Regions from separate parts of the Bacillus sp. CPT56D-587-MTF genome, predicted to be linked through region 1. Evidence: riboswitches for the same ligand, from Rfam matches in the RefSeq annotation. Region 1 holds a riboswitch; the other holds the start of a gene.
What was found. A riboswitch is a leader RNA that binds a small molecule or an ion and turns the genes downstream of it on or off. The one in region 1 is predicted to bind S-adenosylmethionine.
Positions count from the first base shown of each region.

Region 1 (5,919 bases):
TATCGTAACTACTTAGAAGAAGGAAATCAACTCATGCAAGGTGCATTTGAATTTATAAATCAAATTCAAGGGGAGTATGAATTGTATATAGTGACAAATGGTGTTTCTAAGACGCAAGATAAACGTTTGCGCAATGCAGGGTTACATTCATTATTTAAAGATGTCTTTGTTTCGGAAGATACAGGTTTTCAAAAACCGATGAAAGAGTATTTTGATTATGTTTTTGAACGGATTCCTAACTTTGCACCTGAAGAAGGGCTGATTATTGGTGATTCATTAAGCGCTGATATTAAAGGTGGATATGTAGCGGGAATTGATACTTGTTGGTTTAATCCAGAAAGGAAATTAAATGATAGTGGGATTATACCGACATATGAAGTGCATAATTTTGAGGAGTTGGAAGCGTTATTGAAGCAGCATGTGTAATAAAAAAATAGGCAGTGGAGCTTTCGTCCCCACTGCCTATTTTTATTAATTTTTATTTTCGTTATGTTTTGGGAGTGGAAAGGCATTCCCGATAGCAGCTGCACCAAGCATGGGCAATAGTAAATTAAGCGGGAAAAACATAAGTAATAGTAATGTTATAGCTATTGGCTTTCGTAACGCATAGCTTGAAATTGCTGTTGTTACGATGGCAACAGATGCTACTGGATCTATAGGAAGAATAGATGCTACAGCGTATCCGATACTTGACCCAGAAAATATAATTGGGAAGATATGTCCACCTCGCCACCCTGTGTTCAAACAAACGGCAGTAATGCACAACTTTAAAATCCCTGAAAGAAGTAGTATCCAAAAAGATAAATGGCTCCATTCAACAACTAATTCTTTTAATTGATGTTCCCCTGAAAATAATGTGTACGGAAGAAAGGTTCCCGCAATTCCTAATAAAATACCACCGATAATTCCGAGTGTCAGCTTGTATTCTCTAAAAGGGTGAATTAACTTTTCTAATGTGAATTCTAACTTGAAATAAAAGAAACCAACTATAGCACCGATACTAGCAAGTGGAAGAAATGCAATCCATTCATTGAAAGAAAGTGTACCTTCCCCGAAATCAACAATAAAGGATCCACGATTATCAAGTTTACTCAGTAGTAAATAAACAGAAAAACCTGCGAAAGTAGTAGCTAAGTATACAATCGCTTTTTTTCCTTTAGAAAAAGCAGCAATTTGTTCCCCCTCATTTTCATTTGGTGCTAAATAACCGAATAATGGTGCGTTAAAAATGACACTTAAAGTAGCGCCAATTCCGATCTCGGTTAGCTCATTCATACCCTTTAAGGCAAATTTAAAGCGATCCCCTACCCATGTGCACAGTCCGCCTATAATTCCAACTAGTGCGGCTTCTGGACCAAGACTAGCACCGAAAATTAAAACAATAATCGCTGTTAAAGTAGCCCGATGGACAAAGCGATATTCGATTCGACCAGTTTTTTTATATTCAGCCATTACTTCAGGCATAAGGCGTGGGTATGTACCGAAATGTTTTTGTGATAGACCAACAAGGACCCCGCCAATTATTGTTACGCAAAGGGTGTAATAAGAGGGAAAAGAGAGAACTTCAGGCAAGTATCCCCAAATAAAGTGGATTCCAATATTTATTGTGACTAAAAATAACCAGACTGTAGCTCCTACTATAGATCCTAGAAGAATGCCATATAGAGCAAGTATGTAATGCATATCTTTTTTATTTGTCATGTTATACCTCCGTTATGTAAATCTTAGTAGGGAAAAAAGTGAAATATACTAGTGAAAAATGGATTGAATATATATAGTATCTTTTTGAGAAGATGGCCTATTCAACATATAGGCTAACTTTTGGGGAATTTGAATTTATAGGTTAAATTACTTATTTAATTTTATAGACTGATTTGAGGTTTTTAAAGGTCTTTTTTGAAATAGACTAGAATATATTTCTTTTGTTGCTTTATATGAAACTGTTAACATTTATTTTAGAACATTCAGAAAAACTGTTTGACATTAGGAAATTATTGCTATAAAATCAACGGTAATTGCATAGTCTTATCAAGAAAAGGTGGAGGGACAGGCCCGATGAAACCTTGGCAACAGCCGTATAACGGAATTGTGCCAAATCCTGCAGGTAGTAATCCTGAGAGATAAGAAAGAGCCTTTAGAGCGTGTTTTCAAACTGCTCCTTTCTTGTTTTCAGGAAAGGGGCAGTTTTTTATTTTGTATAAAAGAAAGGAGAATGAGAGATGGGAGAATCATGGGGAAAAGGAACAATTTGTGTGCAAGGTGGCTATACGCCAAAGAATGGTGAACCACGTGTTTTACCACTTTATCAAAGCACAACGTATAAATACGATACTTCGGATGATTTAGCAGCTCTATTTAACTTAGAGGCAGAAGGATATATTTATACACGTATTGGAAACCCTACTCTAGCAGCATTTGAGCAGAAATTATCAGATTTAGAAGGCGGTGTAGGAGCTGTTGCAACGGCTTCTGGGCAAGCAGCTATTATGCTCGCAGTTTTAAATATTTGTAGTAGTGGAGACCATTTACTTTGCTCTTCAACTGTTTACGGGGGAACGTTTAATTTATTTGGGGTGAGTTTACGTAAGCTTGGCATTGATGTTACGTTCTTTAATCCAAATTTAACGGCAGATGAAATCACGGCGCTTGCTAATGACAAGACGAAACTTATCTATGCAGAATCGTTAGGAAATCCAGCGATGAATGTTTTAAATTTTAAAGAATTTTCAGCTGCCGCTAAAGAATTAGAGGTACCTTTTATCGTTGATAATACATTAGCAACTCCTTATTTATGCCAGGCATTTGAACATGGGGCAAATATTATTGTTCATTCTACGACGAAGTATATCGATGGGCATGCGAGCTCTTTAGGCGGTATTGTAATTGACGGTGGAAACTTTGATTGGACAAATGGAAAGTATCCTGAGCTTGTTGAACCAGATCCAAGTTATCACGGTGTAAGTTACGTTCAAAACTTTGGTGCAGCAGCGTATATTGTGAAAGCACGTGTTCAGCTATTAAGAGATTATGGAAATTGTATGAGCCCATTCAATGCATATATTAGCAATATTGGCTTAGAAACATTGCATTTACGAATGGAACGTCATAGTGAAAATGCTCTTGCAGTTGCTAAGTGGCTTGCTAATCATGAACGTATTGAATGGGTGAATTATCCAGGCTTAGATAGTAATGAAAATTACTCATTAGCACAACAGTACTTGAAAAAAGGTGCTAGTGGTGTTTTAACTTTCGGTATTAAAGGCGGATTAGAAGCAGCAAAAGAATTTATCGCAAATGTAAAACTAGCAACTCTTGTAACGCACGTAGCTGATGCACGAACTTGCGTTATACATCCTGCTAGTACGACGCATAGACAATTAAATGCTGAAGATCAGCGTTTAGCGGGTGTTACATCTGATTTAATTCGTTTATCGGTTGGTATAGAAGATGTTTCTGATATTATTGCAGATTTGGAAGCAGCTCTAGTTGGAGGCAAAACACATGCCGATCATAATTGATAAAGATTTACCGGCTCGCAAAGTGTTGCAAAAAGAAAATATTTTTGTAATGACGAAGGAGCGGGCAGAAACACAAGATATACGTGCTTTAAAAATTGCTATATTAAATTTAATGCCGACGAAGCAAGACACAGAGGCGCAATTACTTCGCTTAATTGGAAACACACCGTTACAATTAGATGTTCATTTGCTTCATATGGAATCACATCTATCGCGTAATGTAACGCAAGAACATTTAACAAGCTTTTATAAAACGTTTCGTGATATTGAAAATGAAAAGTTTGATGGGCTCATTATTACAGGAGCGCCAGTGGAGACCCTTGCTTTTGAAGAGGTAGATTATTGGGAAGAGCTTAAACATATTATGGAGTATTCAAAAACGAATGTAACATCTACGCTCCATATTTGCTGGGGGGCACAGGCTGGCTTGTACTATCATTATGGTGTTCCAAAGTATCCCCTTAAGGAAAAAATGTTTGGTGTATTTGAACATGAAGTTTGCGAGCAACATGTGAAATTATTACAAGGATTTGATGAATTGTTTTTTGCTCCGCATTCTCGTCATACAGAAGTACGAGAGAATGATATTAGAGGAGTGAAAGAATTAACATTGTTAGCAAACTCTGAAGAAGCAGGTGTTCACCTTGTTATTGGGCCAGAAGGAAGGCAAGTGTTTGCTCTTGGACATAGCGAATATAGTTGTGAGACGTTAAAACAAGAATACGAACGAGATCGTGACAAGGGATTAAATATTGATGTGCCAAAAAACTATTTTAAACATAATAATCCAGATGAAAAGCCGCTTGTTAGGTGGAGGAGTCATGGTAATTTATTGTTTTCTAATTGGTTGAATTATTACGTGTATCAAGAAACCCCTTATATATTGTAAAGAAAGATTGTGTAACACGTGGCAACGTTTTCCTTGTAAAGATTAACCTTTATTTTTCCGAATGTTCAAAATACATTGTTTTTCAGATTTTTTACTCATATAATTTCATCTAAACACAATTTTTGAGGGGTGGACAGTACTATGAAAGAAATTCAAGTTGGGTTATTAGGTCTTGGGACAGTTGGCAGTGGTGTGGTTCGTATTATTACGGATCATCAAGAACGACTCATACACCAAGTAGGTTGTCCAGTGAAGGTAACGAAAGTATTAGTGCAAAACATTGAGAAAGAGAGAGAGGTAGAGGTACCTTCTACTCTATTAACACAAGATGCAAATGAAATTTTAGATAATCCAAATATTGATGTTGTCATTGAAGTGATGGGTGGCATTGATGATGCAAAATCATATATTTTACAAGCTTTAAAAAGCGGAAAGCATGTTGTAACTGCAAATAAAGACTTAATGGCATTACATGGAGCTGAATTATTAGCGACAGCAAAAGATAATAAGGCTGATTTATTCTATGAGGCGAGTGTGGCAGGGGGAATTCCAATTTTACGCAGTATCGTAGAAGGACTTTCTTCAGATCTTATTACGAAAGTAATGGGAATTGTAAATGGAACAACAAATTTTATTTTGACGAAAATGTCAGACGAAGGGAGAGCATATAACGACGTGTTAAAAGAAGCCCAACAACTTGGATTTGCAGAAGCAGATCCAACATCAGATGTAGAAGGTTTAGATGCAGCAAGAAAAATGACGATTTTAGCTACCCTCGGTTTCTCTACAAATGTAGAGCTTGGAGATGTGAAAGTAAAAGGGATTACCTCTATCACAGAGGAAGATATTGAATACAGTAAGAGCTTAGGTTATACAATTAAATTAATCGGTCTTGCAAAACGAGATGGTGAAAAATTGGAGGTTACAGTTGAACCAACTTTACTTCCAAATACACATCCTCTTGCGGCAGTACAAAATGAATATAACGCTGTGTATGTGTACGGTGAAGCAGTTGGAGAAACGATGTTTTATGGACCAGGCGCAGGAAGTTTACCGACAGCGACAGCTGTTGTTTCGGATTTAGTTGCTGTAATGCAAAATATTAGATTAGGGGTAACAGGAAATAGTGCTGTAGTCCCACAATATCAAAAAGTATTAAAAGAGCCAGACGAAATTGTCGTGAAAAAGTTTTTAAGACTGCATGTAAAAGACGAAATTGGTGTATTTGCAAAAATTACTTCATTGTTCTCTGAGCGCGGAGTTAGCTTTGAGAAAATTATTCAAATGCCGCTTGAAGAGAAAGGAAAGGCTGAAATTGTAATTGTAACGCATCGTGCGTCTCTTGCTGATTATGATTATATTCTACATACGTTGCAAGGGTATGAAGAAATAGATTGTTTGAAAGCGAACTATCGAATTGAAGGGGATGCTAAGTAGTATCTCTTACCATAAAACAGAAAGAGCCTATTAAGCAGCTTGCTTAATAGGCTCTTTTCTATTTAAAATCTGCGT
Region 1 is NZ_JBYTEF010000001.1:5,285,651-5,291,569, forward strand. Features, by position in the region: gene AC3WVZ_RS27450 (YjjG family noncanonical pyrimidine nucleotidase) at 1-426, shown strand, start outside; gene AC3WVZ_RS27455 (chloride channel protein) at 472-1,701, opposite strand; SAM riboswitch class I at 2,023-2,127, shown strand; gene AC3WVZ_RS27460 (bifunctional O-acetylhomoserine aminocarboxypropyltransferase/cysteine synthase) at 2,220-3,518, shown strand; gene metA (homoserine O-acetyltransferase MetA) at 3,502-4,407, shown strand; gene AC3WVZ_RS27470 (homoserine dehydrogenase) at 4,549-5,844, shown strand; gene AC3WVZ_RS27475 (YczE/YyaS/YitT family protein) at 5,875-5,919, opposite strand, start outside.

Region 2 (5,919 bases), 1.4 Mb from region 1:
TTGTACTTCTTGAACAATTCGATCCGAACGTACATTAATTCCTAAATTAATAATCTCATATCCGTTATTCGCTAAAATAATTTCAACGAGATTTTTCCCAATATCATGCACGTCACCTTTTACAGTTGCTAACAATACTTTCCCTTTTTTCGCACTATCACTAGATTCCATATGTGGCTCTAAATAGCTTACAGCGGCTTTCATACTTTCGGCACTTTGCAATACTTCAGCAACAATAAGTTCATTATTATTAAATAGTCGTCCTACCTCGTCCATCCCTGTCATAAGCGGACCGTTAATAATATCAAGAGGTTTTCTTCCTTCTTCAAGTGCAAGACTTAAATCCTCGTGTAATCCTTGTTTCGTACCTTCTACAATATAATTTGCTAGTCTTTCATCAAGCGTTAACGTTTCTTGCACAACGACATCTTTCTTTTTAGCAACTCGGTAAAAGTTTGTAAATTCTTCTAACGTCTCTTTCGTCGTTTCAAACAGTAATGCATCTGCAAGGCGTTTTTCTTCCTCTGGAATCGACGCATAGCGTTCTAATTTTTCCGTATTCACAATCGCGTAATCTAATCCTGCTTTCGTAGCATGATATAAAAAGACTGAATTTAATACTTCACGTCCAGCCGGTGGTAAACCAAATGATATGTTACTTACACCTAAAATCGTTAAACACTCTGGTAACGCTTCTTTAATAAGGCGAATTCCTTCTATAGTCGCTGCCGCTGAGCCAATATATTCTTCATCACCTGTCCCTACTGGAAACACAAGTGCATCAAAAATAATATCTGACGGGCGTATCCCATACTTCTTTGTAAGTAATTCATAGCTTCTTTTCGCAATTTCTATCTTTCGTTCCGCACTAACCGCCATACCGTCTTCATCAATTGTTCCTACAACTATAGCGGCACCATACTTTTGAAGAAGCGGTGTCACTTTTTTAAATCGTTCTTCTCCATCTTCTAAATTAATTGAATTAATAACAGCTTTTCCTTGAATATAAGTAAGAGCTCGCTCCATCACATTTTCATCTGTTGAATCAATCATAATCGGTACTTTTAAAACTTTCGTAACTTCTGCTAAGAAGTTTTCCATATCTTCTATTTCATCGCGATCAGGATCTGCCATACAAATGTCAATAATATGAGCATTTTTCTTCACTTGCGCTCTTGCCACTTCAGCAGCCTCTTCAAATTTCCCTTCTGCTACTAAGCGTTTAAATTTACGTGACCCAATAACATTCGTTCTTTCACCTACAAATAACGGTCTCATAGACTCATCATATTGCAGTGCTTCTAATCCACTAATTCCATGTCCTTCTCTCTCATGATGGTCACGAGGCCTAAGAGATGCTAGCGCGGATTTCATTGCTTTTATATGTTCTGGTGTCGTGCCACAACAACCACCAATAATATTAACCCATCCTTCTTCAGCAAATCGCTTCACCTTTTCAGCAAGAGAAGATGGAGATTCATGGTAATGTCCATCTTCATCAGGAAGACCTGCATTTGGATAACAAGAAATGTAACACTCCGATAAATCAGATAGTGAACGAATATGGTCCCTCATAAACTCCGGACCAGTCGCACAGTTTAACCCAACAGATAATGGTTTCATATGTTCTACTGATAAATAAAAAGCTTCAATTGTTTGCCCAGCCAGAGTCGTTCCCATTGGCTCAATCGTTCCTGAAATCATAATAGGAACCGTTTTTTTCAGTTCTTCAAAAGCGGCTTGAATTCCAATATAAGCTGCTTTCACGTTACGCATATCTTGACTCGTCTCAACGAGTAATACATCAACTGCTCCTTTTAATAATCCTCGTGCCTGCCTTGTATAAGCCTCAATCAATTCTTCAAAAGTCACACCACCTGTAACACTAATTGCTTTCGTTGTTGGTCCCATCGCTCCCGCAACATATACTTCCTTCCCGCTTTCTTTAACAGCTTGCTTCGCCAAAAGTGCTGCCTTTTCATTTAGTTTTTCATCTAAATGAGACAGATCATAATCACTTAGTACAATATTCGTTGCCCCAAATGTATTTGTTTCAATAATATCCGCTCCAGCTTCAATATAAGCTTTATGAATCTTTAAAATAACGTCTGGTCTTGTTTCCACTAAATATTCATTACAGCCCTCGTACTCTTCTCCTCCGAAATCTTCAGCAGTTAAATCCTCTTGCTGAATCATTGTCCCCATTGCACCATCTAATATTAAAATGCTATTTTTTAATTTTTCTTCTATACACTTCATCAATTAATACCTTCTTTCACTTCTTGCTTTTCTCTTACATATTTAACAAGATGTTCTGTAATTTCATACTTTAAAAATGGTGTAGTAAGATAAATACCATTAAAATATTTCATCGCTGCGTCGACCAATTCTTGTGAAATGCGGATCCCTTCCTCAATTGCTGCCTCTTTCGTTTCATGTCCATCCATTCTCTCTCTTATTTCTTCAGGAAGAGTAATACCCGGCACCTCAAAATGAAGAAAATCTGCATTCCGCTTACTTACTAACGGCATAATTCCAATAAAAATAGGTTGTTCCAAATGCTTTGTCGCTTCATACACTTCTTCAATTAACTTGATATCGTAAATTGGCTGAGTTAAAAAATACTCCGCTCCAGCATCTATTTTTCGTTCCATTCGCTTAACCGCTGCTTTTAAGTGCCTCACGTGAGGATTAAATGCGCCGCCTACAGAAAACCTTGTCGCCGGTCCAATTGATTTCCCTAAAATTGAACGTCCATCGTTCATTTCTTTAATCATTTTAATAAGCTCAATAGAGGATAAATCATATACAGAAGTGGCACCGGGAAAATCACCAACGCGCGCTGGATCACCAGTTAAAGCTAACACTTCTTCCATCCCTAACGCCGATAAACCTAACAAATGAGATTGTAGTCCAATGACGTTATGATCTCTACACGTTAAATGCGTCAATACTGGGATATCATGCTTCGTTAATAACGCACCCATCGCCATATTAGAAACACGAGGCGATGCTAATGAATTATCTGCTAGAGTAATAGCATCTGCTCCCGCTCTTTTTAACGCTCTTGCTCCTTCAAAAAAACGCTGTGTATCTAACGTTTTCGGTGGATCTAATTCCACTACAACTGTCGTTTGTTTTTTCGCTTTCTCTGCTAGAGTGACGTGAGCCTTCGAACGTTTCTCATGCGTATGAACGACTTTCGGCCTTTGAATCGTGTCTTTTTCTATTACAGGGGTAATATTCGCAACAGCGCGCTTCATACTTTGAATATGTTCTGGAGTCGTACCACAACAACCACCCAATAACCGAATACCTTGCTCAATAAATCTCGGTGTCATCGCTTCAAAATAAGCTGGGCTTCCCTCATATACGTAACGTCCATCCACATAATTCGGGAGGCCTGCATTTGGGTATGCTGATAAATAGCCATTTTGAGGAATCGATATCATTTTGAAAGCTTCCGTCATATGAAGCGGCCCTAGTTGACAATTCAATCCAACAACATTTGCACCGTAATCTATAAGTTGCTTTAATATTTCATTGACATCATTTCCATTTTGAGTCGTACCTGCTTCATGTAACGCTAATTGCGCAACAATTGGAATATTCGTTTGCTTACGCAATACTTTAACGGCATGAAGTAATTCAAATTCATCGTAAAAAGTTTCTAATAGTAATCCATCAACCTGTTCTTCTAGTAAAGCCCCTGCCTGTTCAAGTAACATAAACTCTCTTTCCATATCAGTCGTTGTAACAGCTCCGATATGTTTCATACCACCAATTGTTCCTAAAATTGCATTTTTATCTGTCACAGATGCTTTCGCCAGTTTTACTGCCGCTCTATTAATTTCTGTAACTTGATTTTCTAAACCATACATACGTAATTTCGCCTCATTTGCTCCATACGTATTCGTTTGAATTACATCTGCTCCAGCAGCTACATATTGTTTATGAATCGATATAATTAAGTCTGGATCAGATACATTCAATTCTTCAAAGCTACTTTGCAAACCATGTGAATGCAATAACGTCCCAACCGCACCATCACCTATTACAATTCCTTTTGATAATAAATCTAGTAATTTCACGACTCTCCCTCATTTCTATCAATATAAAAACCCCCTCTTCACTTTGAAGAGGGGGACATAATCGTTCCTCCTCTTATTATGCAAAACATTCGTTTTGCAGGTATTAGCACCGTTTCAAACATTTCGTTTGAAGGTTGCCGGGTTTCACAGGGCCTTTCCCTCCACCGCTCTCAATAAGAGTTGTCTTTATTATTTTATTTATGTAGCTAAAAGGAAATGCGTTCCCCTTTTAACAATGTTTGTTAATTTTTTAATAAATTTAGCATGCACAAAAGTAAAAGTCAATGACACTTGCGGAAAAATAAAAATTATTTAAAATAAAGTTGCAATTCAGTTATATTTTATTGTAAAGTTAAAAACATAATAAAAATTTCATACGAACATTCTTATCTAGAGAGGTAGAGGGACTGGCCCTGTGACGCCTCAGCAACCATTAACATTTTGTTAATAAGGTGCTAATTCCAGCAAATTGTGAAAGATTTGACAGATGAGAAGAAGACTCTATTCAAACCGAAAGCCTTCTTCTTAGAAGGCTTTTTTTATTTTATATTCACTTAATGTTTCAATTTAAAAAGGAGGAATTTTCATATGTCAACAATCGAAACAAAACTAGCACAAATCGGAAATCGCAGTGAAACTACAACCGGAACGGTTAATCCACCAGTTTATTTCTCAACCGCTTATCGTCACGAAGGAATTGGTAAATCTACTGGCTTTGACTATTCACGAACTGGCAATCCAACTCGAGGTCTTTTAGAACAGGCGATCGCAGACTTAGAATATGGCGAACAAGGTTATGCCTGTAGTTCAGGGATGGCGGCTGTTCTCCTCGTCCTTTCTCTATTCCGCTCTGGAGACGAACTTATTGTATCTGAAGATTTATACGGGGGAACGTATCGATTATTTTCTGAGCATGAAAAAAAGTGGAATGTTCGATGTAGATACGTAAATACACAGTCTATTAAACAAATTGAGCAAGCTATCACAACTGAAACGAAGGCTATTTTCATAGAAACTCCAACTAATCCATTAATGCAAGTTACTGATATTGCTGCTGTCGCAACTGTAGCGAAAAGGAACGGACTACTCCTTATTGTAGACAACACTTTCTACACACCTTATATACAGCAACCATTAACAGAAGGTGCTGACATTGTACTTCATAGCGCAACGAAATATTTAGGGGGACATAACGATGTACTAAGCGGGCTTGTCGTTGCAAAAGGAAAGGAACTTTGCGAGGAAATCGCTCATTATCATAATGCATCAGGTGCAGTTTTAAGCCCATTTGACTCATGGTTATTAATTCGCGGTATGAAAACGTTAGCGCTTCGCATGAGGCAACATGAAGAAAATGCGAAAGCAGTTGTTGCGTATTTAAATGATGAAGACGGGGTGACAGATGTATTTTATCCAGGAAGAGGCGGCATGATCTCATTCCGCCTTAAAGATGAAGCTTGGATTAATCCATTCTTACAATCTTTATCCTTAATTACATTTGCCGAAAGTCTTGGTGGTGTAGAAAGTTTAATGACTTATCCAGCAACGCAAACACATGCTGATATTCCTGAAGAAATTAGAACAGCAAACGGCGTATGCAATCGTCTTCTTCGATTCTCAGTTGGCATTGAAAATAGTAACGATTTAATTCAAGACTTAAAGCAAGCAATTAAACTCGTAAAAGAAGGTGTAAGAATATGAGCTATTCTATAGATACACTCTTACTACACAACCAATATAAACACGACTCGCAAACAGGCGCTGTGAACGTTCCTATTTATAACACATCAACTTTTCACCAGTTTGATGTAGATACGTTCGGAAAATA
Region 2 is NZ_JBYTEF010000001.1:3,873,940-3,879,858, forward strand. Features, by position in the region: gene metH (methionine synthase) at 1-2,259, opposite strand, end outside; gene AC3WVZ_RS19975 (bifunctional homocysteine S-methyltransferase/methylenetetrahydrofolate reductase) at 2,259-4,091, opposite strand; SAM riboswitch class I at 4,162-4,271, opposite strand; SAM riboswitch class I at 4,475-4,585, shown strand; gene metI (cystathionine gamma-synthase/O-acetylhomoserine thiolyase) at 4,680-5,792, shown strand; gene metC (cystathionine beta-lyase) at 5,789-5,919, shown strand, end outside.
Region 2: it holds a riboswitch for S-adenosylmethionine, as region 1 does, so the genes downstream of both, metI (cystathionine gamma-synthase/O-acetylhomoserine thiolyase) here and AC3WVZ_RS27460 (bifunctional O-acetylhomoserine aminocarboxypropyltransferase/cysteine synthase) in region 1, are expected to answer to the same signal.